2 regions of the Sulfitobacter sp. S223 genome follow, and region 2 is predicted to be linked to the other one. Evidence: riboswitches for the same ligand, from Rfam matches in the RefSeq annotation. Region 2 holds a riboswitch; the other holds the start of a gene.
What was found. Region 2 has a riboswitch for thiamine pyrophosphate ahead of K3757_RS11885 (Ykof family thiamine-binding protein). Riboswitches for the same ligand answer to the same signal wherever they lie in the genome.
Positions count from the first base shown of each region.

Region 1 (12,126 bases), 1.5 Mb from region 2:
TATGCGGTCCCACGGTGGTTGACCATTCAATCAGCGCACCGGTCTTGCCAGCCTGAAGTTCGGTGATTTGGGGCAGCGTCAAAGGTTTAGGTGACGTTTCCGCCGCGATATCCAGCGATTGGCCGCCGACCATGCCACGTATGCCGGACGCTGACGCAAGGCCGCGCACCAATGCGAGGCGCGCTGCATCCGTGCAGCCGACTCGCGTTACCAACTCAAAGGCAAGCGTTTGTAGCGCATCACCAGCCAACACTGCGGTGGCTTCGTCCCATTTGCGATGAACTGTCGGTTGACCGCGCCGCAAAGCATCATCATCCATACATGGTAGGTCATCATGCACGAGCGAATAGGCGTGCAGCGCTTCAATTGCCGCAGCCGCTGGTGCTGCGTCTAGCACATCTACGCCGTGCAGCCGGGCACTCTCCAAGACCAGAAACGCACGCAAACCTTTGCCGCCAGTAGAGGCATACAACATGGCATCGCGGATTGGCCCGTCGGTTCCCTCAAGCGCGGCAGAAATCTCCCGTGTCGCTAGTGCACCGGCCTCTTGTAGTGATTGGCTAAAAAGCCCCATTCCTAGAGACCCTCGACCGGTTTTAATCCCGCCGGGTTCCCGTCGCTGTCGAGCGTAATTGCTGCCACCTTCTCTTCAGCTTCTTTCAGCTTAGCCTCGCAGCGTGCTTTCAAAAGCGCGCCACGCTCATACAGCGTGATGCTTTCGTCCAGCGCCACATCGCCACGCTCCAGCTTGCCCAGAACCGTCTCAAGCTCCGCCATCGCAGCCTCGAAGCTCATCTCGTTAACCGGTGTATCGCTCATAGAAATCTCACTTGTCTGATGTCGCGCAGACCATAGTGCGCGAACCCTCCCATGACCAGCGCAGGGTTGGCTTCAATCCGCCTATTTTCTTTGGCTGTAAATATCCCGGGGGAGCCGACCCCGAATGGGGGCGGTGGGGGCTGGCCCCCTTTTGATATTGTTAATCAGGTGCAAGCATGTATCCAGCGCCTCGTACTGTTTGCAGATAGCGTGGCTGCTTTGGATCAGGCTCAATTTTACGGCGCAAGCGGGTGATTTGGACATCCACTGCACGTTCCTGCGCCTGTCCGCGGTCGCGTCCCAGTTCTTCCACTAGATTGGACCGGCTTAGGGCTTCACCCGGTTTGGCGGCAAATATTTTCATCAGCTGGATTTCTGTTGCTGTCAGTCTTACCAGCTCTTCACCTTCCCACATCTCGCCCCGCTCGATGTCATAGCGGATCGGGCCTAACGTAAGCACTTTTGGTGCTGTGTCATGGGAAGCGGGCTCTGGCACCCGCCGCAAGATTGCGTTGATCCGTAGCAACAGCTCTTTCGGCTCGAACGGTTTGCCAAGGTAGTCGTCGGCCCCGGCTTCTAATCCTTCGATACGGTTGTCGGTGTCGCCTTTGGCAGTCAGCAGCAATATGGGCGTTGTCATGGTTTCTCGTAAGGCGCGGGTCAGGCTTAGACCATCCTCACCGGGCATCATCACATCAAGAACAATCAAATCGAATTCCAGCCCGGATAGCAGGCGCCGCGCATGGGCGGCATCCCGTGCGGCAGTTACTAAGAAGCCGTGGCGCATCAGGAATTTCTGCAACAGGGTGCGGATACGCTCATCATCATCGACGATCAGCAGATGAGCGTCATGAGCGCTCATGGTGAACCGTCCTTGAGGCGTCCGTAGCTGCTGCGCATTTCGCTATCCATCATCGCCTCCAGCACGGTGCGAAATCCTGCAACGGCTTCGGGGCCTGCATCGCGGAATGCCGAACGCATTCGTGCACGCTGTGCGTCTGATAGGGTTTGTTCCAATGTCCGTCCCGCCTCTGTGAGGTTGAGATGCCGCTCACGTTTATCTTGGCGTCCCACCTTGCTCTCTACCAGACCATCGGCAATCAAAGTGCGCAATACACGGTTCAGCGATTGCTTTGTAACCCCGAGGATGTTGAGCAGGTTGTTCACAGTTGTTCCCGGCGCACGGCCGATAAAGTGGATCGCACGGTGGTGGGCGCGCCCATAGGCCATGTCTGCCAAAATCCGGTCAGGATCTGCGGTAAATCCACGGTATGCAAAAAACATCGCTTCAATCCCCTGCCTGAGTTGTTCATCAGTCAGAAACAGCAGTGCTTCCCCGCTAGAGGGGCTGGATGTTCGCCTGTCCATGGGTCGTCTCCTTGGAGTGTTGTGCGGGTGACTTTATGTCAGTGTTGTTGACACTCCAACCCTGAAAGGCTAGGCCATTCATAGTTTTGCGTAACTATATGTCTATAAATCGGACTTTTGCGCAATATGTGGAAAATATCGACACATTTCGAAAGGAAATAGTATGGCTGGCGGATATGATGACCGTGACGGGCACATCTGGATGGACGGGAAGATGATCCCATGGCGGGATGCCAATGTGCATATCCTGACCCACGCGATGCACTATGCTTCCTCTGTTTTTGAAGGTGAGCGGGCATATAACGGCAAGATTTTCAAAAGCCGTGAACACTCAGAACGCCTCAAGCGTTCTGCGCAAATGATTGATTTCGAAATCCCCTATTCCATAGACGAGATTGAGGCTGCGAAGGCTGAGGTTCTGAAGGCATCCGGTTTGCAAGACGCCTATGTGCGTGCTGTTGCTTGGCGGGGTGCTGGTGAAGACATGGGTGTCGCATCATCACGCAACCCTGTGCGTATGGCGATCGCAGCATGGGAATGGGGCGCGTATTATGGCGACGCCAAGATGAAAGGTGCAAAGCTTGATATCTCCAAGTGGAAACGCCCGTCGCCGGAGACCATCCCGAGCCATGCAAAGGCCGCGGGTCTTTATATGATCTGCACCATGTCCAAGCACGCGGCAGAGGCGAAAGGTTGCTCTGACGCGATGATGTATGATTACCGTGGCTATGTGGCCGAGGCGACGGGCGCCAACATCTTCTTTGTAAAAGATGGCGAAGTGCATACGCCTGACCCCGATTGTTTTCTCAACGGCATCACGCGTCAAACTGTGATCGGCATGTTGAAAGAACGCGGGATCACTGTGCACGAACGTCACATCATGCCGGAAGAGCTTGCTGGGTTTGAGCAGTGCTGGCTTACCGGCACTGCGGCAGAAGTCACTCCCGTTGGTCAGATCGGAGACTTTACCTTCGAAGTGGGTGCACTGACCCGTGACATCGCTGAAAGCTACGAAAAGCTGGTCCGTGCCTGAACTTGAATGCGGCCCCAAGCCGGAGCGTAGCTCCGGCTTGGGGCGTGGCGCGGCCGTCAGGCCGCGCAAACCCTTTATCTAATACAACGCAACCGGATTGATCATGGCTTGTACTGTGCCAACGATCCGGGGCTGTCCCAGAACGAACATGAATTCGTTCACGCCTTCGCGCAGCAAGGGACCAACGTTCATCGTTTCCAGAATGTAGATACCGTTTTCCTTCAGCAGGGTGACGTGCCCGTAGAAAACTTTGTCTCCTTGCGGTGCGGGGATTGGCTCTAAGCCCCATGTATCTGCACCAACGGCCATCGGGTTGAGTGAGGCGATGTAGACGGCGCCCTCGTTGTTCAGGCCCGGCTCGGTTCCGCCCCACGCTGCGGGGTCGCTTTCCAGCATTCCTTCGGTCCAACCGGTGTGAAACAGGATGATGTCACCTTCACCCATGGTCACGTTCTGCGCTTCTGCGGCTGCTTTGATATCTTCTGATCCGAAATGCTGGCCAGCAGCCATTACTTCAACGCCAGCATGCGCGGCCATATCCAGAATTACCGCGCGACCGACCAGTGGTGGCACCGCATGTGTGCCCAGCTTTGTCAGGCCCGTGATCGCGCTGATCTCTTTCTCGTCCAGACAGTTGTAATAGTGTCCGCCTTCGCCAAGGTGTCCCAATCCATCCAACTGGGATCCAATGCCAATCCACGTTTGCAAGATATCGTCGTTGTAGTTTCCTTCGTATCCGAAACCCGACAGTTTTTGGCCGCCCTGCTGATTGGGCTGCACAATTTGCAGACTAAGCGAGCGTGGCGGGAATGCCGGTGTATTCGGGCCTATCGCGATACCCAATGGCATAGACTTGCCTTGTTTAATCAACTTGGCTGCTTCCAGCGTTCGTTCGGGTGATACAAGGTTGGCAGATCCAAGCGTATCCTCTGCACCCCATTGGCTGGTTGAACTACAATCAGCTAAAGCGGCCCCAGAGCCAAACGTGAGCCCGAGACAAAGAGCAGTAATTTTTCTAAAATGCATTTTAATCCTCCACTTTTAGACAGGGCTGTCATCTTGTGGGACGATTCTCCCTGCCGGTGGAGCCACGCTAACACGAGGTACTCGCGTTGCGGGAATTTTTCATTTCGTCTCTGTTCGGGGCCAGAACCGTCCGAGATGAATATTGATATGGTTTTCCGCTTCGACCTGATAATCAGCGTTTGGCAGGTCCGCCGCCATACAGAACTTAGCAATTGGGGGCAGCATGCTTACAAATCTTGACCTTATGGAGCTAACCGCATTTCGACGCGATCTGCATCGCAATCCCGAATTGTCCGGTGAAGAGGTGGAGACCGCCCGCACTATCGCTTCCGCGCTAAAGCAACTGGCCCCGACCCGCATTATCACGGGGCTTGGTGGCCACGGCGTTGCCGCCGTTTTCGACAGTGGCGTTGAGGGGCCGACCGTTCTATTTCGTGCCGAGCTTGATGCGTTGCCAATCGCCGAGATCAACAATATTCCCTGGGCGTCACAAAGACCTGGGAAAAGCCATGTGTGCGGCCATGACGGTCACATGACAATGCTGCTTGCGCTGGGGCGTATGATATCGCGGCAGCCGGTTGCTAAGGGGCGTGTTGTGTTGATGTTCCAACCCGCAGAGGAAGACGGCAGTGGTGCCAAAGCAGTGGTCGCTGACCCGGCGTATAAAGACATTCAGGGCGATTGGGCCTTTGCTATCCACATCGAACCCGGACGGCCGTTCGGATATGTTTCGACATGTCCCGGGTTGATCAACTGCGCTTCGCTCGGCTTGCTGATCAAGCTGGTCGGTAAGACGGCCCATGCGGCGGATCCCGAAGATGGCGTTTCACCCGCACTGGCGGTTGCAAAGCTGTTGCCGGCTCTTGATGCGCTCGGGCATGGGGGGAAGCTGGACGACGATTTCCGGTTGGTCACAATCACGCATACAAGGATTGGAGAACCTTCCTTTGGCGTGGCACCGGGAGAGGCAGTGGTTTACGCAACGCTGCGCACTTCAATGGATAAAGGAATGGCGCAGATCGAAGCGGATGCACGCTCGATTGCTACCGCTGTTGCTGACGAATTCGAACTGGGCGTAGAGTTTGATGTTCAGGACAATTTCGCGGCGTCGATCAATCACCCTAAAGCATATCATGTCGCAGCAGCAGCGATGGATGCCATCAACGTACCTCACGGAGACACCGGCGTTCCGATGCGGGCGTCCGAGGATTTCGGTGTATTCGGGTGGGGTGCCAAGGCAGCAATGCTGTGCCTTGGACCAGGCGAGGATTTTGCCGCGCTTCATAACCCCGACTACGATTTTGCCGACGATCTAATCCCGATCGGTTCCGCCATATTCGAGCGGATCGCGCGTGATCTGCTAGGTAAAGCCTGACTTTTGCGTCACGCTCTTTTCTTAGAAATCGACACCGCGCTGGGCTTTGATCCCGGCTTTGAACGGGTGCTTTACTTCGGTCATTTCAGTGACAAGATCCGCAAATTCACACAGTTCAGGTTTGGCGTCGCGGCCCGTCAGAATAACACCAGTACGTTTGTCGCGGGCGTTCAGGCCGGCAATCACGTCTTCCACTGACAGGTAGTCATAGCGCATCGCGATGTTGATTTCGTCCATGACGATCAGGTCGTAGTCACCGCTTTCCATCATCTCGCGGCCCTTGGCGAATGCGGCTTGTGCTGCTGCAATATCGCGTTCCTTGTCTTGGGTGTCCCAAGTGAAACCTTCGCCCATAGTGTGCCACGTCACTTCGCCCAGCCGGTCAAAAAACTGTCGTTCGCCGGTTTTCCATTTGCCTTTGATAAACTGGACGACGCCGACTTTCTGTTTCCAACCCAAGGCGCGCACGACCACGCCGAACGCGGAAGAGGATTTTCCTTTACCAGCGCCAGTGTGCACCAGCACCAGACCTTTTTCGGGGTCTTGCAGCTCGGAAACGCGCTTGCGCTGCTCTGCTTGACGCTCTTGCATCTTTTGCTTGTGGTCGTTGCTATCGGTCATTGAGGGTCTCCAGTTATTCGGGGGTTCCTTGGGGCGGCACATTGGCTTTTGATTTGCTCCTGTCCAGCCCCAACTGCCGTTCTCGCCAGATAATGAGGACTCCGCCCGCAATAACAAGTGCCGCACCGCTTAGAATTGCTGGTGTGGGAAGCTCTCCAAAAACGACCCAGCCAATGAAGCTGGCAAAGATCATTGATGAATAATCGAAAGGCGCCAGCATCGAGGCCGGCCCGAAACGCAGTGAAGAGGTGACCAGAATTTGTGCAACCCCGCCAATGAGGCCAGCAGAGATCATAAAGCCCGTGACACGCCAGCTTGGTGTGACCCAGTCAAGCCCGGCCCAACCCGTCAATTCGCCCAAGGGGTAGGTCAGCAGGGACAGGCATGTCGCGGTAAGCGAAAAGTAGAACACAATTGCTGCAGTGTTCTCAGTTTGAACCAATTTTCTGACATGTATCTGGACCAACGCCCGCAGGATCGAGGCACCCACCACCATAAGCGCGCCGATGGTTGCTGTGCGCGTGACGGCGTCGCTGTCGAGGGACAGGCGCGGCGCCAAGACAATCATCACGCCAATCAGGCCAAGCGCTACTGCAGAGAGGCGAAACAGGCGCACCCGCTCACCCAATAGCAGCGCGGCGAAGAGAACCGTGAACATGGGTGTCGCATAACCGATTGCAGTCACTTCTGGCAGCGGCAGTAGCCCAAGCCCGCCAAAGGTAAGCGCCATCGCTGTGGTTCCGAAAAGACCGCGCCAGACGTGACCCATAAAGTTTTGAGCAATCAGGCCCCGGCGCAGATCATGCTTTTGCCAGAGCCAGATCAGGATCACCGGAAACGCAAAGAACGATCGAAAAAAGACAGCCTGCGGGGGGGGGACAGTCTCGGACGCGGCTTTGATAAGCGCTGCCATTACCATGAATAAAAAGAGGGATGACAGCCGAAGGGCAATGGCCGTGCCCGGCCTGTTCTGAGTCATATCCTGAGGCATGACTTTGTTTGCGCCTTCAAAAGCCAAAGATCAAGCAGGTGATTGAAACGCCGGAGTTTTTGGTGGTTTCGTGCCCTTAGCCGATGACGCCGCGGTTTTCGCCAACCTGGCCTCGGTGCAGCAGCAAATGATCCAGAATGACGCAAGCCATCATCGCTTCGCCCACCGGAACGGCGCGAATGCCCACGCATGGATCGTGGCGGCCTTTGGTGATAATCTCGGTATCTTCGCCTGATTTCGTGATCGTCTTGCGGGTGGTCAGGATGGATGACGTTGGCTTGACCGCAAAGCGCACGACGATGTCTTGGCCTGTGCTGATCCCTCCAAGGATGCCACCAGAGTGGTTGGAGGAGTAAGATGGCTGACCGTCTGGCCCCATAGAAATTTCATCTGCGTTCAACTCTCCGGTGAGCATGGCCGCTGACATGCCTTCGCCAATCTCGACACCTTTGACGGCATTGATGCTCATCATTGCGGCGGCCAGATCAGTATCGAGCTTGCCGTAAACCGGTGCGCCGATGCCCGCAGGGACGCCCCGCGCGGTGACTTCAATGATCGCGCCCACTGACGAGCCTGACTTGCGCAGCCCGTCCAAATAAGCGGCCCAGTCAGTCGCAGCTTTAGCATCCGGCACCCAGAACGGGTTCTGTTCGATCTGGTCCCAGTCAAATGCTTCGCGGTTAATCTGGTGCGGGCCCATCTGGACCATGTAGCCGGTGATTTCCACATTCGGGGCGATAGCTTTGATCGCTTCGCGTGCAAGGCCGCCTGCCGCCACGCGTGACGCGGTTTCGCGCGCTGAAGATCGGCCGCCGCCGCGATAGTCACGGATACCGTATTTCTGGAAGTAGGTGATATCGGCGTGACCCGGACGGAATTTCTCTTTGATATCGCCGTAATCTTTGGAGCGTTGATCGGTGTTTTCGATCATCAGCTGGATCGGCGTGCCTGTGGTGACACCCTCAAACACACCGGACAGAATCCGCACCTCATCCGCTTCGCGGCGCTGGGTGGTGTATTTGTTCTGCCCCGGCTTGCGCTTGTCGAGCCAGTGCTGAATCATTTCCGGCGTGATCGTCACGCCCGGAGGACAGCCGTCAACGGTGGCACCCAAGGCCGGCCCGTGGCTTTCGCCCCAAGTGGTCACGCGGAAAAGATGGCCAAAGCTGTTGATCGACATGTGGTGCTCCTTTGTCCCCTGCCTTAGCGGTCGCGCGGCGGTGTCTCAAGTGGTTTTGACTTGCTAAAACGCAAGAGGCAACTTAGCAGTAGCCCCACCTCGGGGGGCCATAGGCTGAGATGTATGTAGATACGGACCCGTTGAACCTGAACCGGTTAACACCGGCGGAGGGAAGGTCTGGAAATCTATCCAACGCTTTCTGACGCCGCAATTTGGAGGATGCTATGAAGTATCTCACGTTTGCGACTGCAACGCTTGCTGCCACAGCGGCATGGGCTGAAACACCCGAACTCATCGTTTATACCTATGACAGTTTTACATCCGATTGGGGCCCTGGCCCCGCAATCGAAAAGTCGTTCGAAGAAGCATGCGCCTGCGATCTCAAGCTTGTCGGTTTGGGTGATGGCGCGGCTTTGCTGGCCCGGTTAAAGCTGGAAGGCGCACGCTCGGACGCGGATGTGGTGATGGGGCTTGATACGTCTCTGATCGCGGCGGCCAAAGAAACGGGTCTGTTTACTGAAACAGCAGTGAACGCAGAGTACACGTTGCCCGTGGAGTGGAATGATACGGTTTTCGCACCTTATGACTGGGGATACTTCGCCTTCGTTCACAACAAGGATTTGACACCACCGGCGAACTTCAAGGCGCTGGGCGACAGCGATCTGAAGATCGTCATTCAAGACCCTCGGTCCTCAACACCGGGTCTTGGTCTGCTAATGTGGGTCAAAGCGGCCTATGGGGACGAAGCACCTGCAATCTGGGATGCACTGGCAGACAACGTGGTTACAGTGACCAAAGGCTGGTCCGAGGCGTACGGCCTGTTTCTGGAAGGTGAGGCCGACATGGTTCTCAGCTACACAACATCGCCTGCCTATCACCTGATCGCTGAAGAAGACGACAGCAAGGCTGCTGCTGAATTCGATGAAGGTCACTACATGCAGATCGAAGTTGTTGGAACACTTGCGGGTAGCGATCAGCCAGAACTGGCTGAAAAGTTTCTGAATTTCATGGTGTCGGATGCCGCCCAAGCGATCTTGCCAACAACAAACTGGATGTACCCTGCCGTCACCCCTGCTGCAGGTTTGCCAGAGGGCTTTGAGACGTTGACTGTGCCGACAAAAGCACTGCTGACACCAGCGGACGAAGTGCCCGAAATCCGTGAGGAAGCTTTGGCCGAGTGGCTCAAAGCGTTGTCCCGATAAATCCGGTCATTCTGAGCCGTAAGACTGGGATCAGCGCCGCATTTCTGGTGCTGGCGCTGATCCTTTTGGCGTTGATCGCTGTGCTAAGCCGTGCAGAGGCGGGCACCGGACTGGGCGCCGGAGACTGGGCCGCGATCCGCTTTACAGTTACGCAGGCGTTGTGCTCTGCGCTCCTTTCAGTTCTCTTTGCGGTGCCTGTTGCGCGGGCTTTGGCCCGGCGTCGGTTTGCCGGGCGTGTGGCGCTGGTCACGCTTCTAGGCGCGCCATTTATATTGCCCGTTATTGTTGCGGTTTTGGGACTGCTGACTGTCTTTGGCCGGAGCGGTTGGCTGAATGTCGGCTTGGAATTTCTGGGCTTTCCGACGGTCTCGATCTACGGGTTCCACGGAGTCGTGCTGGCGCATGTCTTTTTTAACATGCCGCTGGCAACCCGGCTTTTGTTGCAAGGCTGGCAGACTATTCCGTCAGAACGCTTTCGTCTGGCCGCACAACTGCGTTTGACGCCCTCATCAATGTTTCGTGCGGTTGAATGGCCGATGCTGGTCCAAGTCATCCCCGGCGCGCTGGCGCTGGTTTTTGTAATCTGCCTCACCAGTTTTGCCGTGGCACTGACGCTGGGTGGCGGGCCGCGCGCGACGACGATTGAGCTGGCGATCTATCAGGCCTTCCGGTTTGATTTCGATCTGGGGCGGGCGGCGTTGCTGTCGGTGGTCCAGTTGGTATTGGCCGGTAGTATGGCGCTTATCGCTTTGCGGTTTGTCCCGTCGATTTCTGTCGGCGGTGGATTGGACCGCGTTATGCCGCGTTGGGATGCGCGGGGGGGGATGCAGCGTTTGGGCGATGGCTTTGTGATCACAGTTGCCGCTCTTTTCTTGCTGGTACCTCTGGCTGCTGTGGTGCTGCGCGGGCTGATGGGGCTGCCGTCAATGCCGCCGACAGTTTACCACGCTGCTGGTATTTCCGTTATTGTCGCAGTGGCAAGCATCTTTGTTCTATTGGCGCTGGCATTGCCAATGGCAGGCTGGATTGTTGGCCGAAGGGCAGGGGGCGTTGAGGCGGTGGGTCTACTGGGATTGTCGGCATCTCCGCTGATGATCGGGACCGGATGGTTCATTGTGATTAATCCTTATGCGGACCCTTTTGATTTTGCCTTGCCTGTGACCGTCTTGGTCAATGCGATGATGGCGCTGCCCTTTGCCCTACGAATTCTGGTGCCGCCGATGCGTGATACAGTGCAACGCTATGGTCGGCTAAGCGCGATGCTGGGCTTGCGCGGGTGGGCTTTGTGGCGGGTGTTGTTGCTGCCTCGATTGCGCGCGCAAATCGGCTTTTCTGCAGGGTTGACCGGTGCTCTTTCCATGGGCGATCTGGGCGTTATTGCGCTGTTTGCTGATCCAGAACGGGTGACGCTGCCTTTGCAAATGGTACGGTTAATGGGCGCGTATCGTATGGATGCCGCAGCGGGTGCGGCCTTGCTGTTACTGGGGCTCAGCCTTGGGATATTCTGGATATGCGATAAAGGAGGGCGCTGGCGTGCTGAAGCTTGAAAATGCGCAAATCACCCAAGGCAATTTTCGACTGAGCGCCGATTTCACCTTGGAGCCAGCGCGGAATTACGCGGTGATTGGCCCATCTGGGTCAGGCAAGTCAACGCTGCTGGCGGCTTTATGTGGTTTTATCCCTCTGTCGAAGGGGCGCATGCTTTGGAACGGGACAGATATCACTACCGCAGCGCCCGGCGCACGCCCCATGACGATGCTGTTTCAAGACAATAACCTTTTCCCTCACCTCAGCGTTTTGCAAAACGTCGCGCTTGGCCTGCGGCCAGATGGCCGGATCAGCGCAACAGAGAAGACCGTGGTGATGGACGCGTTGGCGCGGGTGGACCTGTCGGATCATCTTCAGGCCAAGCCGGGCGCGTTGTCGGGAGGACAGCAAAGCCGGGTCGCACTGGCCCGTGTGTTGGTGCAGGCGCGGCCACTGGTACTGCTGGATGAGCCTTTTGCTGCGCTCGGACCGGCACTGCGCAACGAAATGCTGGATTTAGTACGTGTGATGGCTGCGCAGACGGGTGCGGCGCTGGTTATGGTGACCCACTCACCCGAGGATGTGCGGCGCATTGCCGATGAGGTCATATTTGTCGAAGGAGGGCGTGCCCACGCGCCCCGTCCGGCGGCAGCTTTGATGGATGATCCACCGCCGGAGTTGCGTGCTTATCTAGGCCAAGAATAATATCAGGCAGCCGCTGGTGTCACGATGGTCAAAGCGGCGCGCGCAGCCTCGCGCCCCTTTTCGACGAAATGTGCGCGATAGATCGCATTGTGGTGCTCGGTCTCGTGATAATGGTGCGGCGTCAATGATACCGACAGCACTGGCACGCCAGTATCCAGACCAACACGCATCAACCCGTCGACCACCGCAGCGGCCACGAAATCGTGGCGGTATATCCCGCCATCAACGACGAAGGCCGCGCAGATCACCGCGTCGTATTTTCCAGTCTTAGCGAGCTGC
Region 1 is NZ_CP083560.1:214,291-226,416, forward strand. It holds gene K3757_RS01005 (polyprenyl synthetase family protein) at 1-574, opposite strand, end outside; gene K3757_RS01010 (exodeoxyribonuclease VII small subunit) at 577-819, opposite strand; gene K3757_RS01015 (response regulator) at 980-1,681, opposite strand; gene K3757_RS01020 (MarR family winged helix-turn-helix transcriptional regulator) at 1,678-2,187, opposite strand; gene K3757_RS01025 (branched-chain amino acid aminotransferase) at 2,351-3,220, shown strand; gene K3757_RS01030 (cyclase family protein) at 3,299-4,246, opposite strand; gene K3757_RS01035 (amidohydrolase) at 4,470-5,621, shown strand; gene cobO (cob(I)yrinic acid a,c-diamide adenosyltransferase) at 5,643-6,242, opposite strand; gene K3757_RS01045 (DMT family transporter) at 6,256-7,233, opposite strand; gene aroC (chorismate synthase) at 7,310-8,413, opposite strand; TPP riboswitch at 8,504-8,603, shown strand; gene thiB (thiamine ABC transporter substrate binding subunit) at 8,638-9,615, shown strand; gene K3757_RS01060 (thiamine/thiamine pyrophosphate ABC transporter permease ThiP) at 9,591-11,162, shown strand; gene K3757_RS01065 (ATP-binding cassette domain-containing protein) at 11,149-11,847, shown strand; gene K3757_RS01070 (6,7-dimethyl-8-ribityllumazine synthase) at 11,850-12,126, opposite strand, start outside.
Region 1: it holds a riboswitch for thiamine pyrophosphate, as region 2 does, so the genes downstream of both, thiB (thiamine ABC transporter substrate binding subunit) here and K3757_RS11885 (Ykof family thiamine-binding protein) in region 2, are expected to answer to the same signal.

Region 2 (12,126 bases):
ACCTGATCTTCAGGTGGCGTACAGCCACTGTAGAATTGGGCAAACTTGTGACTGTGCCGAAGGTTCAATCACTCTCGATCTCGTTTTGAACCACCACGGGCGTTTCAAAATACTGAAAGCGGGGAGAGCTGCCAAAAGTTTCGGTCACCCGGATGCAAAACGCGTCTCCGTGGGCCTCCTGCGCGTCTTCGACACTGTCCCAAGTGTAAACTCCGCCTGCGATTCCAGCCTCCGGATCATAAAGGTAGTTCTTGCGGTGCAGTTTTGGGTGCTCTCGCCAGATTTTGGCGCTTTCCTCGAAAAGCGCTACGACGCGCTCGCGATCCATTTCTTTTAGAATATCAAAAGTTACGATCTCGGTGATCATTTGGGCCTCCCTTTCTAGGGCTAGGATGACACGCAGCTTCGCGCAGTACCAGCCGCGAGACCCCGTGATTGGCCAGCGGGACAGGGCAGGTAAGGGGGTAAGCTCGAAAGGATGCTCTGCTTAAAGCCCAGAATTCACACACTCCGGTCCAAATTCGGACACATCCATATGGTGATACCTATCAGCGGAGAATGGACCTCAGGTGAAGCAAAGATGACATGTTTTGAAGGAGTTGCGGGGCACCCGGTTTTCTGGTTCGTGATCGTCGTCAGCGCGGCAGCTGCTCTTGTCTTGCTTTGGGTGCTGAAATTCCAGAGGTTCAACGGAAAGACAGATTACACGCTCACCTTCGTCGCGACAATTTGGACTTTGATGATGGTCGGGTTGGAGGCTGCATCAAGCACCTTTTCCTGCCAATACCAATGGGCGGTCATGGCTTGGATCGGGCATGCTTTGCTGCCGATTGCCTGGTGTTATTTTATATTTGCCTACGTCGGCCATGCGGCATGGCTTAAGAAGCGTAGCGTTCGCGCAGCGCAGGTTATTATCCCGATAGCGATCTTTGCTTTTGCGTCTACGAACCCGTGGCACCACCTTGTCTATACGGAGGCTTCGGCTATTCCTTTGGGCAAGGATCATATAAGGTACGTTCACGGCGCAGGTTTCTATCTGGTCATTGCAGTCCTGTACTCATTCGTCGCGGCGACACTGTTTTGTCTTGCCAGTGCCTTCACCAAAGAAAATCGGACGGCGTGGCCATTGCTGGGTTTGCTGGTCGCAATTACCGTCACGCCCCTTGCTACGAATGCAGCTTACGTCGTTTTCGGCTTTACGGTCTTTGGTCTGGATCCGACGGCCTTTATGTTCACGCTTGGGACTCTGGGCTTCACGTGGATTCTGGCTACGAACAAGACGCTGGATATGGCGTTTGCCGGTCAGTCCGTATTGGCAAATACGATGAGTGAACCAGTCATCATGATCGACAGGCACCGGAAGATAGTTCTAAAAAATGCGGCTGCCAAGAGTGTGGCGTTTAGGCAGAGTTCTGCAACATTTCTGAGTGACATAAGCGCACATATCGAGACGCTCAGCGCACTGGAAACAATTCCTCACCTCAACATCAATCACCGGATATATGAGCCGCGGATTCGGGAGATAGAGAACCCGCTTGACCCATCGGACGCCATTCTGGGGTGGAGCATCACTTTTGTTGATATCACAGATCGCATCGGCATAAGCGGGGCATTGGAAGACGCGCTGAAGCGGGCGGATGAGGCCAACCGTGCAAAAGACGAATTTATTTCGGTTGTCAGTCACGAATTGCGCACACCCTTGACGTCGCTTATCGGTGGCTTGGCGCTTGCACGGAGTGGTCGCCTGGGGGATGTCGCCGATCCGGTTCAATCGGTGCTCGACATCGCGCATCGAAACGGAATCCGCTTGTCGCGACTGGTCGATAACATTCTGTTGGCCCAGAAGATCGACATCAATGCATTGAATTTGGATAACCGGCCAGTCGATCTTGGCCAACTCCTCGAAGAGAGCTTTAAAGAGAACGAAATGTTTGCCTCCGAGAGGGGCGTGCGGCTTGTTCTCGGGGACGTTGTACGTGCTCCGCTCATCACCGGTGACGCCTTTGCCATGCGTCAGATCATCGACAATCTGGTTTCGAACGCCATCAAGTTTTCTTTTGAAAATGGTATCGTTGAAGGCACGTTCAAGATTTTGAATGGGCAGGCACAGCTTGCAGTTACAAACACTGGACACGGTATTCCTGAGGGAATGGACGGTCAGGTGTTCGGTCGCTTCGAGCAGATTGAGAACGGCGCCCAAGGCTCCACGCAAGGGTCGGGGCTGGGTCTGCATATTTCAAAGAAGTTGGCCGGTCAGATGTCAGGCGACATCTTTTACGAAAGTGAAATGGGTGTCTCTACAACGTTTTACGTCACCTTCCCCGTGGTCGCCCAACAACAGGTCGAGCGGCAGCTGATCGCAAGCTGACGCAGTATCACTTTCTGATGGGTGGCAAGCAAGCAGTGCTGGCTGAATGACCGACTGTCTAAAGGCTAGGATGACGTCTTCTTGGATTATCACACCCGTCAGCCATGCATACCCTTTCCATCAGGCTGATACTGCCGACAACTGTGGGTGGCTTACCTGCGGGGCTTCGGCTCTTTTCAGTTCGATCGAGAATGTCGTTCCGACCCCAAGTTGGCTTGTATAGCGAATCTCACCATCATGCGCTTCGATGATGCGTTTAGAAATGCTAAGGCCAAGTCCCGTTCCTTGAAACTTGCGCCCATCGCCTGAATCCAACTGCGAAAATTCCGCGAAAACCAACTCCTCTGAATTAGCCGGTATGCCTACGCCCTCGTCGCGGACGGATAGGGTGACCGCATCGTCACTTTTATCCATCGAGATGGTGATGGTCCCACATCGTTCAGAGAATTTCGCAGCGTTGGACAGCAAGTTCATAAGAACCTGATCAATCCGCTTTCTGTCTGCGCAAACCCAATAATCACCGGGGCAATATTGAGTTCGCACCGAAACATTCATTTTTGCGGCATGGGGCTGAAAACGCTCCAATGCTTCTTCGACGAGTTCACACAGATCCAATTTCCTAAAATCAAACTTGATTTTGCCAATGTCGGAAGACTGAAGAAACAACAGGTCGTCAACGAGGTCTTTGAGCTTGTTGGTGTTGCGTGAAGCGATCTCAAGAAGATTGCCCATTTTTTCTGGCGGCTGCCCAAGTGAGCCGGAGTTTATCAGATCGAAAGCGCCCTTGATGGAGGTCAGCGGCGTGCGCAGTTCGTGGTTTACAGTCGCAAGAAAACGGGTTTTTGCATCGAGCGCTGCTTTGGTGCGTTTGTGCTCTTCTTCCAACTTCTCCCGAATTCTTAGATCACGGGAGTATCCGGACAGAAAATTCCTACCCAGCTCCATGATGAATCCCAACACGAAAATTATCGTGAAAAAATTGACCCACATATCCGAAGACAGAGGGGGGCGTACCATCCAGAGATCCCGGATCGGAATGAAAAGAATGGTCAAAATATAGATGCATAGACGCATCCCAAGAACCGAACGGAATTGGTTGCTGTTCATCGCCGAAAAAATCGTGGCAGACACAAGCATGAACAGCGGCAGGAAATGGCCATTCCCTACGCCCTGTTGCCGCGCGAGGGAAATGCAGAAAAGGGAAATGGTGATTGAGCTAAAGAACGCACCAAGGTGAATGGCGATCATCGCGCTCTTGAAGTTCTTTTGCTTCCACCTTTTATGCTTAACAATCAAGTAGAAGACATAGCTGTCATAAATCTCGAATATGGCGACAGCGACAAAGAAAATGGCCGCAATAACGGGATCGTAGTAAGCGCCGGACAAAAGGATAGCGGCAGAGTAAATTACGACTCTTTGTACCAAAAGGTGTCTGCCAACATTTGCGTAATCCCTAAGGCGACGTCTTTTTTGCCATGGGATTCTGATGTTTTCGCTAGATGCAGGGCTGTCATTAACCATGTTCTATGAATCCAGTTTATCAGGATAGGGCCCGAAAAGGCACCAAGCTTATCTCCTGCGGTGAATTTGTTCTAACACGTGTGTTCCGCAGGACAACTTTGACGGGAAAATCCGGCAATATTGTGGTGCAGATGTGTTGCTTTGGCCAAAAATGAAAGGAACGTTAACATTAGTATCTGCCCTTAAAACTATGATCAAAGGCTAGATGTCGGCGGGTGGTGACATGGATTTTGAGGTCTGCTACCGAAAGATTTCAATAACATGGAAGCAACTTTAGGTTGCGTTTGCTGCTTTTTATCAGCCTGATGCATGCCGTTTCACGGCGCGTCAATCTTGCCCGCTTTTTCGCACTACAAAGTTCGATCAACGACCGCTTGGGGTTGGACCCAAAGGGCAGAGCAATTTCTTGATCTACATCCGGGGACGGACCCCCGAATGCAGTATTTCCATTCGCTGAATGAGGTCTCGATATCTCTGGGGGTGCGCCTGAACACCAAAGATACCAAGGCCCAATATCAGTCTTTCATCCAGCTTTGATCAAACCAGTCAGACACATCGCCCGGCCAGACAAGGGGCTGTCCATCAGAGCCGCGCAATACCCCGCTACCATAGAGAAATTTAGCCATGTTCCCCAAACGCTCTGCATCAATCCGGCCGACTGTTGTGTTCCCGTCTGTTAAATATCCGCCCCGGTCGATGACTTGCATTGAACCGCGCACAAGGTCTTGATTTGGGAAGTCTCCGGCCTTGATCAAAATATCGGCAGCAGCCTGTGGGTTCTTGGCCGCCCATGTGTACCCTTTCGACGTCGCCTCCATAAAGGCATGCACGGTATCCGGATCGCTCTGGAGCATAGAGGTCTGGGCGCCGATGTAGCCCCCTTGTGGTTCGGGCACGCCGTAATCTGCATAGATGAAATGTGACTGATTGCGGCCCAGAAGTTCGCTGTTCACGCCTTCCCATGTTGCTACCTCCAGCGTGAAATCCACAGCACCGCTGGCAAGGGCTTCATAGGCTCCGGTACCCAGCGTTACGGTGTCATAGTCAGCCGTGCCGCCGTCGTTCTCTATCATGGTGGAGATCAACGCATCTTCCCACGCACTGCCAAATCCGGCGTATGTCTTGCCCTCCAGATCCGCCGGGCGCGTGATCCCGTCATTGTCGCTATTGTAGACCAGTCGTCCGGCTTCGCGCTGCATCGTGACCCAGAGTGCGGTGATGTCTGCACCGGCCGCCTTGGTGCTCATGAAACCGAGAGCAGTCATATAGGCGAAATCGACGGCTCCGGCAGCCAGCAGCGCGGTAGACGCACTTTCTGAATAGGGGAGGATATCAACCTCCAGTCCGGCGTCTGCGAAATATCCGTTCTCGCGTGCGACGATGAGCCCGATGTGGTTCGTGTTCAGCGTCCAGTCAAGGGCGATGCTTACCTCTTCTGCAAGGGCTGAATGGGACGTGAGGCAGGCGGCAACAGTAAGGGCGGCAATCTTCATGGTGTGTCCTTTAATAACATGGATTTGAGCGACGAACGGATATTGGCCAGCGTGGCCTCATTACGGTCGGCGCGGGGGATAGTGATTGGAATATCGGCACAGATGCGACCCGGGTTTCCCGCCATAACGAGCACGTGGTCAGCCATCTGGGTGGCCTCATATAGGTCATGTGTGACCATCAGAACCGACCGCGGCCGGTCTGAAAGGCGGTCGATGAGCCAGTCCTGCATCCGCAGGCGTGTCACCGCATCCAGCGCCGAGAAGGGCTCGTCGAGCAACAGCACGCGGGCCTCCTGAACGATGGTGCGTAGAAAGGCAGCCCTTTGTCGCATTCCGCCGGACAACTGATCGGGAAAATTGTCCTCGTGACCGTCCAGCCCGAAATCATGGAACAGGCTGCGCACCTTTTCACGAGCGGCCCGTTTTTGATGCCCCCTGACCTCTAGGCCAAGGCAGGCGTTCTCAACGATTGTGAGCCATGGAAACAGCGTATCTTGCTGGGGTTGATAGGCAATGTCCCTTTGCGGCAGTGTCTGGAGATTGCCATCGATATATGCGCTTCCCTGCGCCCGTAATTCGGAGGCCAGAACGCCGGCCAGCCATTTCACAACCGAGCTTTTGCCGCAGCCTGATGGGCCAATGATGCATGTCAGGCGACCCTCGGCCAGATCGAATGACAGGTCGCTAACCAGCGTGGTGCGTCCGGCTCGAATGGTAAGTGCCTGCACCTCAAGCATCGGTATTCCTCCGAAACCGATTGCCCGTTGCCCGCTCAATCCCACGGATCAGCGTCAGAAAAGCAAGGGTAAGAACGGCTGAAACAAGGACAGCCGACAGCACAAGGTCGGCGCGAAAATTGTTCTTTGCCGAGAGGATGTAGATGCCAAGCCCCCGCCGCGCGCCTGCATATTCAGCAAAGATGGTCGCAACGATGGCGTAAGTCGCAGAGATCTTCAGGCCCGCGAAGAAATGCGCGCGCGCCGAAGGCAAGGTGGCGCGGCGATAAACGGCCCATTTACTTGCGCCCATCGAAACCAGCTGGTCGCGAAACGCACGCGGCATGCTTGCATATCCAGCCATGAGGCTGACCACCATAGGAAAGAAGGTGACAAGGATCACCAAGAGAACCTTTGGCAACAAGCCGAAGCCGAACCACAGCACCATAAGAGGCGCGAGCGCTACAATGGGCACGGTCTGGCTGGCCACAAGAAGTGGCATCATGCCCCGACGCAGCCAACCGGAAAAATAAAGCAGGATGGACACCAGAAAAGCAAACGTCACCGACAGGCTGAAGCCCAAAGTGGCGACACTCAGGGTTGCCACTGCGTGTTTTCCGATCGCGGATCGTTCAATCCATAGACCGTTCAGCACATCCCGCGGTGCGGGCAGCACCAGCGGTGAGGCGTCCGACAGCGCCACATAGCCTTCCCATCCTGCGATAAACACGCAGGTCAGCAAAAGGGCCGGAAAAATATTCCTGAAATACACCATAACGCGCAAGACGCGGGCGGCATTGGCCCGCGCAGATGCGACCTTAGCCGAGGCTAGGGCTGTTGGCGGACGCGGTCAGGTCAATCGTCACGTGACCTTCAGCCGGACCAAAGCGCAGAAAAGCCTGACGCAGTGTTTCGAACACAGCGCCCGCATCGCCGCGCAAGCGGGTGCAGAAATTCTTGGATTTCAGGAACGTGCCGCTGCTTTTCAGGAACTCGATGCAGCCGTATATCTCTTCCATGTGATCGCCTGATCCCATGACATAAAGCGAAAACTGCACATCAATGAGGACGCCGGATGTGTGCGCATCCTTAACGGCCTCTGTTGCCAGTTCTTGCCGTTCAGCCAGCGTCTGATCCTGCGCGCGCTCCAGCGCTTCGCACCGGCAGCTGGGGTCATCGGGTTCGCCGGGGCATCCGCGCGACAGGGTCACGTGCATCGTCACATGCTCGGGCCGCTTGGCCGAGGCCTCAAAAAGATCGCGGATTGCGTCGAACAACGGCTCCGGTGCACCGACCACGAGCGTCGACATATCGTCTGTCTCGATCCTCAGGTCTTTTTCGTAAGGTTTCAGGGCGTGTAGCCCACTGGTGATGACGCCCAAAAAGTCGGACGTCATGGGATAAAGGGACACTTGCGCGCCTATGAACATGATAGCACCTCACTCCGCTGGTATTACCCAGATCAGCTAAAAAGGGTTCACGCTCTGCGCGCATCTCAGCTCCTGTCGGAGCACCCCCGGTTATGTGACCTCAACCTTGTCCAGGCGATTGAACATGTCAACCCGCCTTCGCAGTGTCATATTGCATAGCGCGTGTACCGAATAACTAACGGGAGCGGTGGTGAAGTTAATTAGCGATTTAAATTGGGTAATTTGCAGAAAGTTTCCCGAGAGCCCTAACATATCTACACAGAAAAGGACTTGTTTCCTCTTCATTCTGTTTGGGGGCAATCAACCCCGATTGAATTTTAGCCAGAGTGTCGTCACGCCATTTCATGGCCGCTTCAAGAGTTGAAAAAGTCCTGCCTGCGCTGACGGACCTTTGATCTTTTTCGAAGTTCAGGCCTGAAATGGGCGGAATGTGTTTCAGGTGGGCCCCTCACTTGGGGATGCAGTCCTTGCAAAAAGCTGCTACTCGGCAGCAAGCATTCTCGGAAAACCCCCGGAAACCACCGTAAATCGGGGTAAGCCACAGGAAATGCGGCAAAGTAACGAAACCTCGGAATTCCTGTTATGTATCTGAATTCAAGTGTAAAATCAGCCGCCCGTCTAAGCGTGGCGCCGATGATGGATTGGACCGACAGACACTGCCGCTACATGCACCGGCTGATGAGCGCGCATACGCTGCTTTATACCGAAATGGTGACGTCGCCAGCTTTGGTCCGCGGGCACGCGCTGCATTTGCTGGACCATCATCGCTCCGAACACCCTGTGGCGCTGCAATTGGGTGGTTCTGATCCCGATGAACTGGCCGAGGCAGCACGGTTGGGTGAGCAAGCGGGTTATGACGAGATCAACCTGAATGTGGGGTGCCCCTCTGACAGGGTGCAATCGGGCGCATTCGGGGCGGTTTTGATGAAAGATCCCGCGTTGGTTGCCCGGTGTGTGGCGGCCATGCGGCGGGCTGTGGCTGTAGAAGTCACGGTAAAGTGCCGTATCGGTGTGGATGATCAAAATCCGGAAGAAGTCCTGCCGGAATTCCTTAGCCGACTTGTTGGCGCCGGAATAGAGCGGGTGACGGTCCATGCACGCAAGGCTTGGCTGGACGGGTTAAGCCCAAAGGAAAATCGCGACATCCCGCCCTTGGATTATCCGTTGGTTCACAAGATGAAAGAACTTTTTCCCAACCTGCATATTTCGCTCAATGGCGGGATCACGACACTGGAAGCGGCTGAGGCTGCTCTGGACAACGGCATCGACGGTGTGATGATCGGCCGCGCGGCGTACCATCAACCAAGCGATATCCTGTGTCAGGCGGATCGGCGCATATTCGGCGACGGGAAGGATACGACCCCCGAAGCGATCGTAGGGTTGATGCTTCCTTATATTGAGGCGCATCTGGACGGGGGCGGGAAACTGTCACAGGTCACGCGGCATATGCTGGGGCTGTTTGCGGGCAGACCGGGCGCGCGCATTTGGCGGCGTGTGCTGTCAGAGGGCGCGCACCACACCGGTGCCGGCACTGCGCTTGTCAGTGAAGCTCTAAACCGGACGATGGAGCAAAGTGTTCTGGCAAGCCAGTCGCGCGCGGTGTAGCAACAAGGAAAATCCTTAGACGGCTGCGCAGGAGCTCAAGATGCCCGATACGTTATTGTTGATCCAAATGGCGGTGCTGCTGCTGGTAATTGGTGCCTTTGCCGGCGTGCTTGCAGGATTGCTTGGTGTCGGAGGGGGCATCGTATTGGTGCCAGCATTCTTCTATGCTTTCCAAACCCTTGGGTATGGTGGCGACCAGTTGATGCAGCTTTGTTTGGCGACCTCTTTGGCGACGATCATCGTCACCTCCGTGCGCTCTGTCTTGTCGCATAACAAGAAGGGGGCGGTCGACTGGGATATTCTGCGGAGCTGGGCGCCGGGCATTGTGATCGGTGCTGTGATCGGGATGTTCGCCGTTGCTGGGCTGCGTTCTTCTACATTACAGGCGATCTTTGGCGTGCTGGCGCTAATTGTTGGTCTGTATATGGGCTTCGGCCGGTCAGAATGGCGGCTGGGGCAGGCGATGCCACGCGGGATTGCCCGCGCAACACTGTCGCCGGGCGTTGGGTTTCTGTCTGTGCTTATGGGTATTGGCGGTGGCAGCTTTGGCGTCCCTTTGATGAGCCTTTACAATACGCCGATCCACCGCGCCGTTGCGACTGCGGCAGGTTTTGGTGTGTTGATCGCAGTGCCTTCGGTTATCGGCTTTTTGTTTGTCGAAATTGACCCCGCAACCCGTCCGCCATTCACGATTGGCGCGGTTAATCTGGTGGCGTTTGTGCTGGTGATTGCGATGACGCTGATAACCGCTCCGATGGGCGCGCGGTTGGCTCACGCGATGGATCCCAAGCCGCTTAAACGGGTGTTTGCAGTGTTTCTGGTTCTGGTTGCACTCAACATGCTACGCAAGGCCTTGATGGGGTGATCGGAGTGCGCGGGATTGGTCGGGACGGGTTTCGCGTCTTTGATTATGATCCGCGTACAGCGCGCTGGGCACGTGCTGCGCTAGAGCGCGCGCGAGATGTTGCTGCCCAAGAAGCACTGAGAGGGCCGGATAATCTACGGCACGGAAGGACGTGGTTTGTTGGTGTCGATGCGCTGCCAAACCATGCTGATGGCAGTATTGCAGGCGTTCCGCTGGAAGGGCCGTGGAAAGAGCATGTGCCGCAGTTGCCCCTGCATCCTGCGCAGCTGTCGATTATCTATCAAGGCTACCCGCAACAGGATCGGCATGAAAGCGATTCAAACCACCGCTTCCGCCGCGCCCGCGCCGCGGCGCATGTGGATGGCCTGTTGCCCATCGGTCCGGAACGGCGCCGCTTTGCCCGAGAGTATCACGCATACATCCTTTCCCTGCCACTGAATGATGTCGCGGCATCCCCGACGGTCGTTTGGCCGAAAAGCCAGCTGATCATGCAGAACGCCTTGCGCCATGCATTTGCGGGGCGGCCTCCGTCAGATGTGGACATCACCGAAGTCTACGCTGCGGCGCGCAAGCGGGTATTCGATGAAATCAGCCCTGTTCCGTTAATCCTGCGCCCGGGTCAAAGCGCACTTCTGCACCCTTTTGTGTTGCATGGCACGCAGGCCTGGGCAGACGAGACCGATACATCGGGCGAAGGCCGCGTGATTGCGTTCTTCCGCCCGGAATGTGCGGGTGGTGCGCAAGAGTGGCTGGCAACGCAGTGATACCTTTTTAGGCTCAACATCAGGTTTTTCTGAAAAGATGTCGCGGCGATGATGTCACTGTTTCACATCAGCAAATAATTAACTCTTAATTGCCATATTGTAGCCCAACATGATTGGGATGTATGTTTTCAGTAAGAGCCCCCGTTCAAGAGGGGCATGACAAATCAAGGGGCATCGAATGAAACAGATTATGACAGGACCGTTGGGGCGCATAGCGTACCATGACGCTTCCAGAACAGGCTCCGGGCAGTATCCTGCACTGAATTTGCCCGACCAGAATTTCGCGCGGGGTGATCTGCTGGTCGCTGCAAACGAACCTTATGCACCAAATGTGATTGGCCTTCCGCGCCAGACGCGCAGCCGCGCGGCCCTTGCGATGTTCGGAACACCGGAAAAGCGCGAAAACTAATCCTAGCTGTCGCGCGCAAGTCGCGCAGCACGGCCGCCGCGCCGTTTTGTAAACGCACCCGCCCTCGCTGGCAGCTCTGCCATCACAGCGCGTCGTGCTTCTGGTGTCATCCTTGACCATGCCCCGATTTCATCAATCGACCTAAGGCAGCCGGTACACAGACGGCTTTCGGGATGTACCACGCAAATCTTGATGCAGGGGCTTTCGACCTCGGCGCGCTTCCAGATTTCATCACTCATGGTTCAATTCCCCGATGTTGTGCGCAAGACGCTAAGCCGGTCCAATACCCCTTGCAGGATATAGCTTGCTGCGACGTGATCGATGACCTCTGCGCGACGCTTGCGTGACGTATCCGCCTCAAGAAGCGCGCGTTCAGCAGCGACAGTGGACAGGCGTTCATCCCAGTAACCGATCGGCAGGGCCGGGTGCAGGCGGTCAAAGTTGCGCGCAAACGCGCGCGTGGACTGGCATCGCGGCCCCTCGGAGCCGTCCATGTTGAATGGCAACCCAAGGATAAGTCCACCAATGTTGCGTCCTGTGATGATCTCGGTCAGTCGTGCGGCATCCAGACCGAATTTTTTGCGCTTTACGGTCTCTAGCGGAGTGGCGACGGACAAAAAGCTGTCAGTCACGGCAACGCCAATGGTTTTCTCTCCCAGATCCAGACCGATGAGGGCACGCATCGCAGGGACAGCCGTGGCAAAGTCTTCAATCTGTTCGTAAATCAATCGGTCACTCCCGCCTTGCGTCCGGCAGCGTTGATGAGTTCCAGCGCATCTTTGTCATCGGCGAACACGTCGATCGCATTTGCATAGATCGCCGCCGCACGCTGGCTTTCACCCAGCACGCCCAGCGAAGAGATCAGACGCGCCCAGTCTGTGGCAGGCCCCCCTTCGGTGCCAAGCCGCTCTGACAGGCCTTCAACCATACTGCCGATCATCTCCATCCGCTCTGC
Region 2 is NZ_CP083560.1:2,486,321-2,498,446, reverse strand. It holds gene K3757_RS11915 (hypothetical protein) at 65-367, opposite strand; gene K3757_RS11910 (histidine kinase N-terminal 7TM domain-containing protein) at 581-2,368, shown strand; gene K3757_RS11905 (cell wall metabolism sensor histidine kinase WalK) at 2,489-3,889, opposite strand; gene K3757_RS11900 (ABC transporter substrate-binding protein) at 4,405-5,382, opposite strand; gene K3757_RS11895 (ABC transporter ATP-binding protein) at 5,379-6,119, opposite strand; gene K3757_RS11890 (ABC transporter permease) at 6,112-6,828, opposite strand; gene K3757_RS11885 (Ykof family thiamine-binding protein) at 6,917-7,510, opposite strand; TPP riboswitch at 7,521-7,626, opposite strand; gene dusA (tRNA dihydrouridine(20/20a) synthase DusA) at 8,111-9,133, shown strand; gene K3757_RS11875 (sulfite exporter TauE/SafE family protein) at 9,174-9,998, shown strand; gene K3757_RS11870 (hypothetical protein) at 9,995-10,762, shown strand; gene K3757_RS11865 (hypothetical protein) at 10,941-11,171, shown strand; gene K3757_RS11860 (DUF1289 domain-containing protein) at 11,174-11,410, opposite strand; gene ruvX (Holliday junction resolvase RuvX) at 11,414-11,899, opposite strand; gene ccmI (c-type cytochrome biogenesis protein CcmI) at 11,896-12,126, opposite strand, start outside.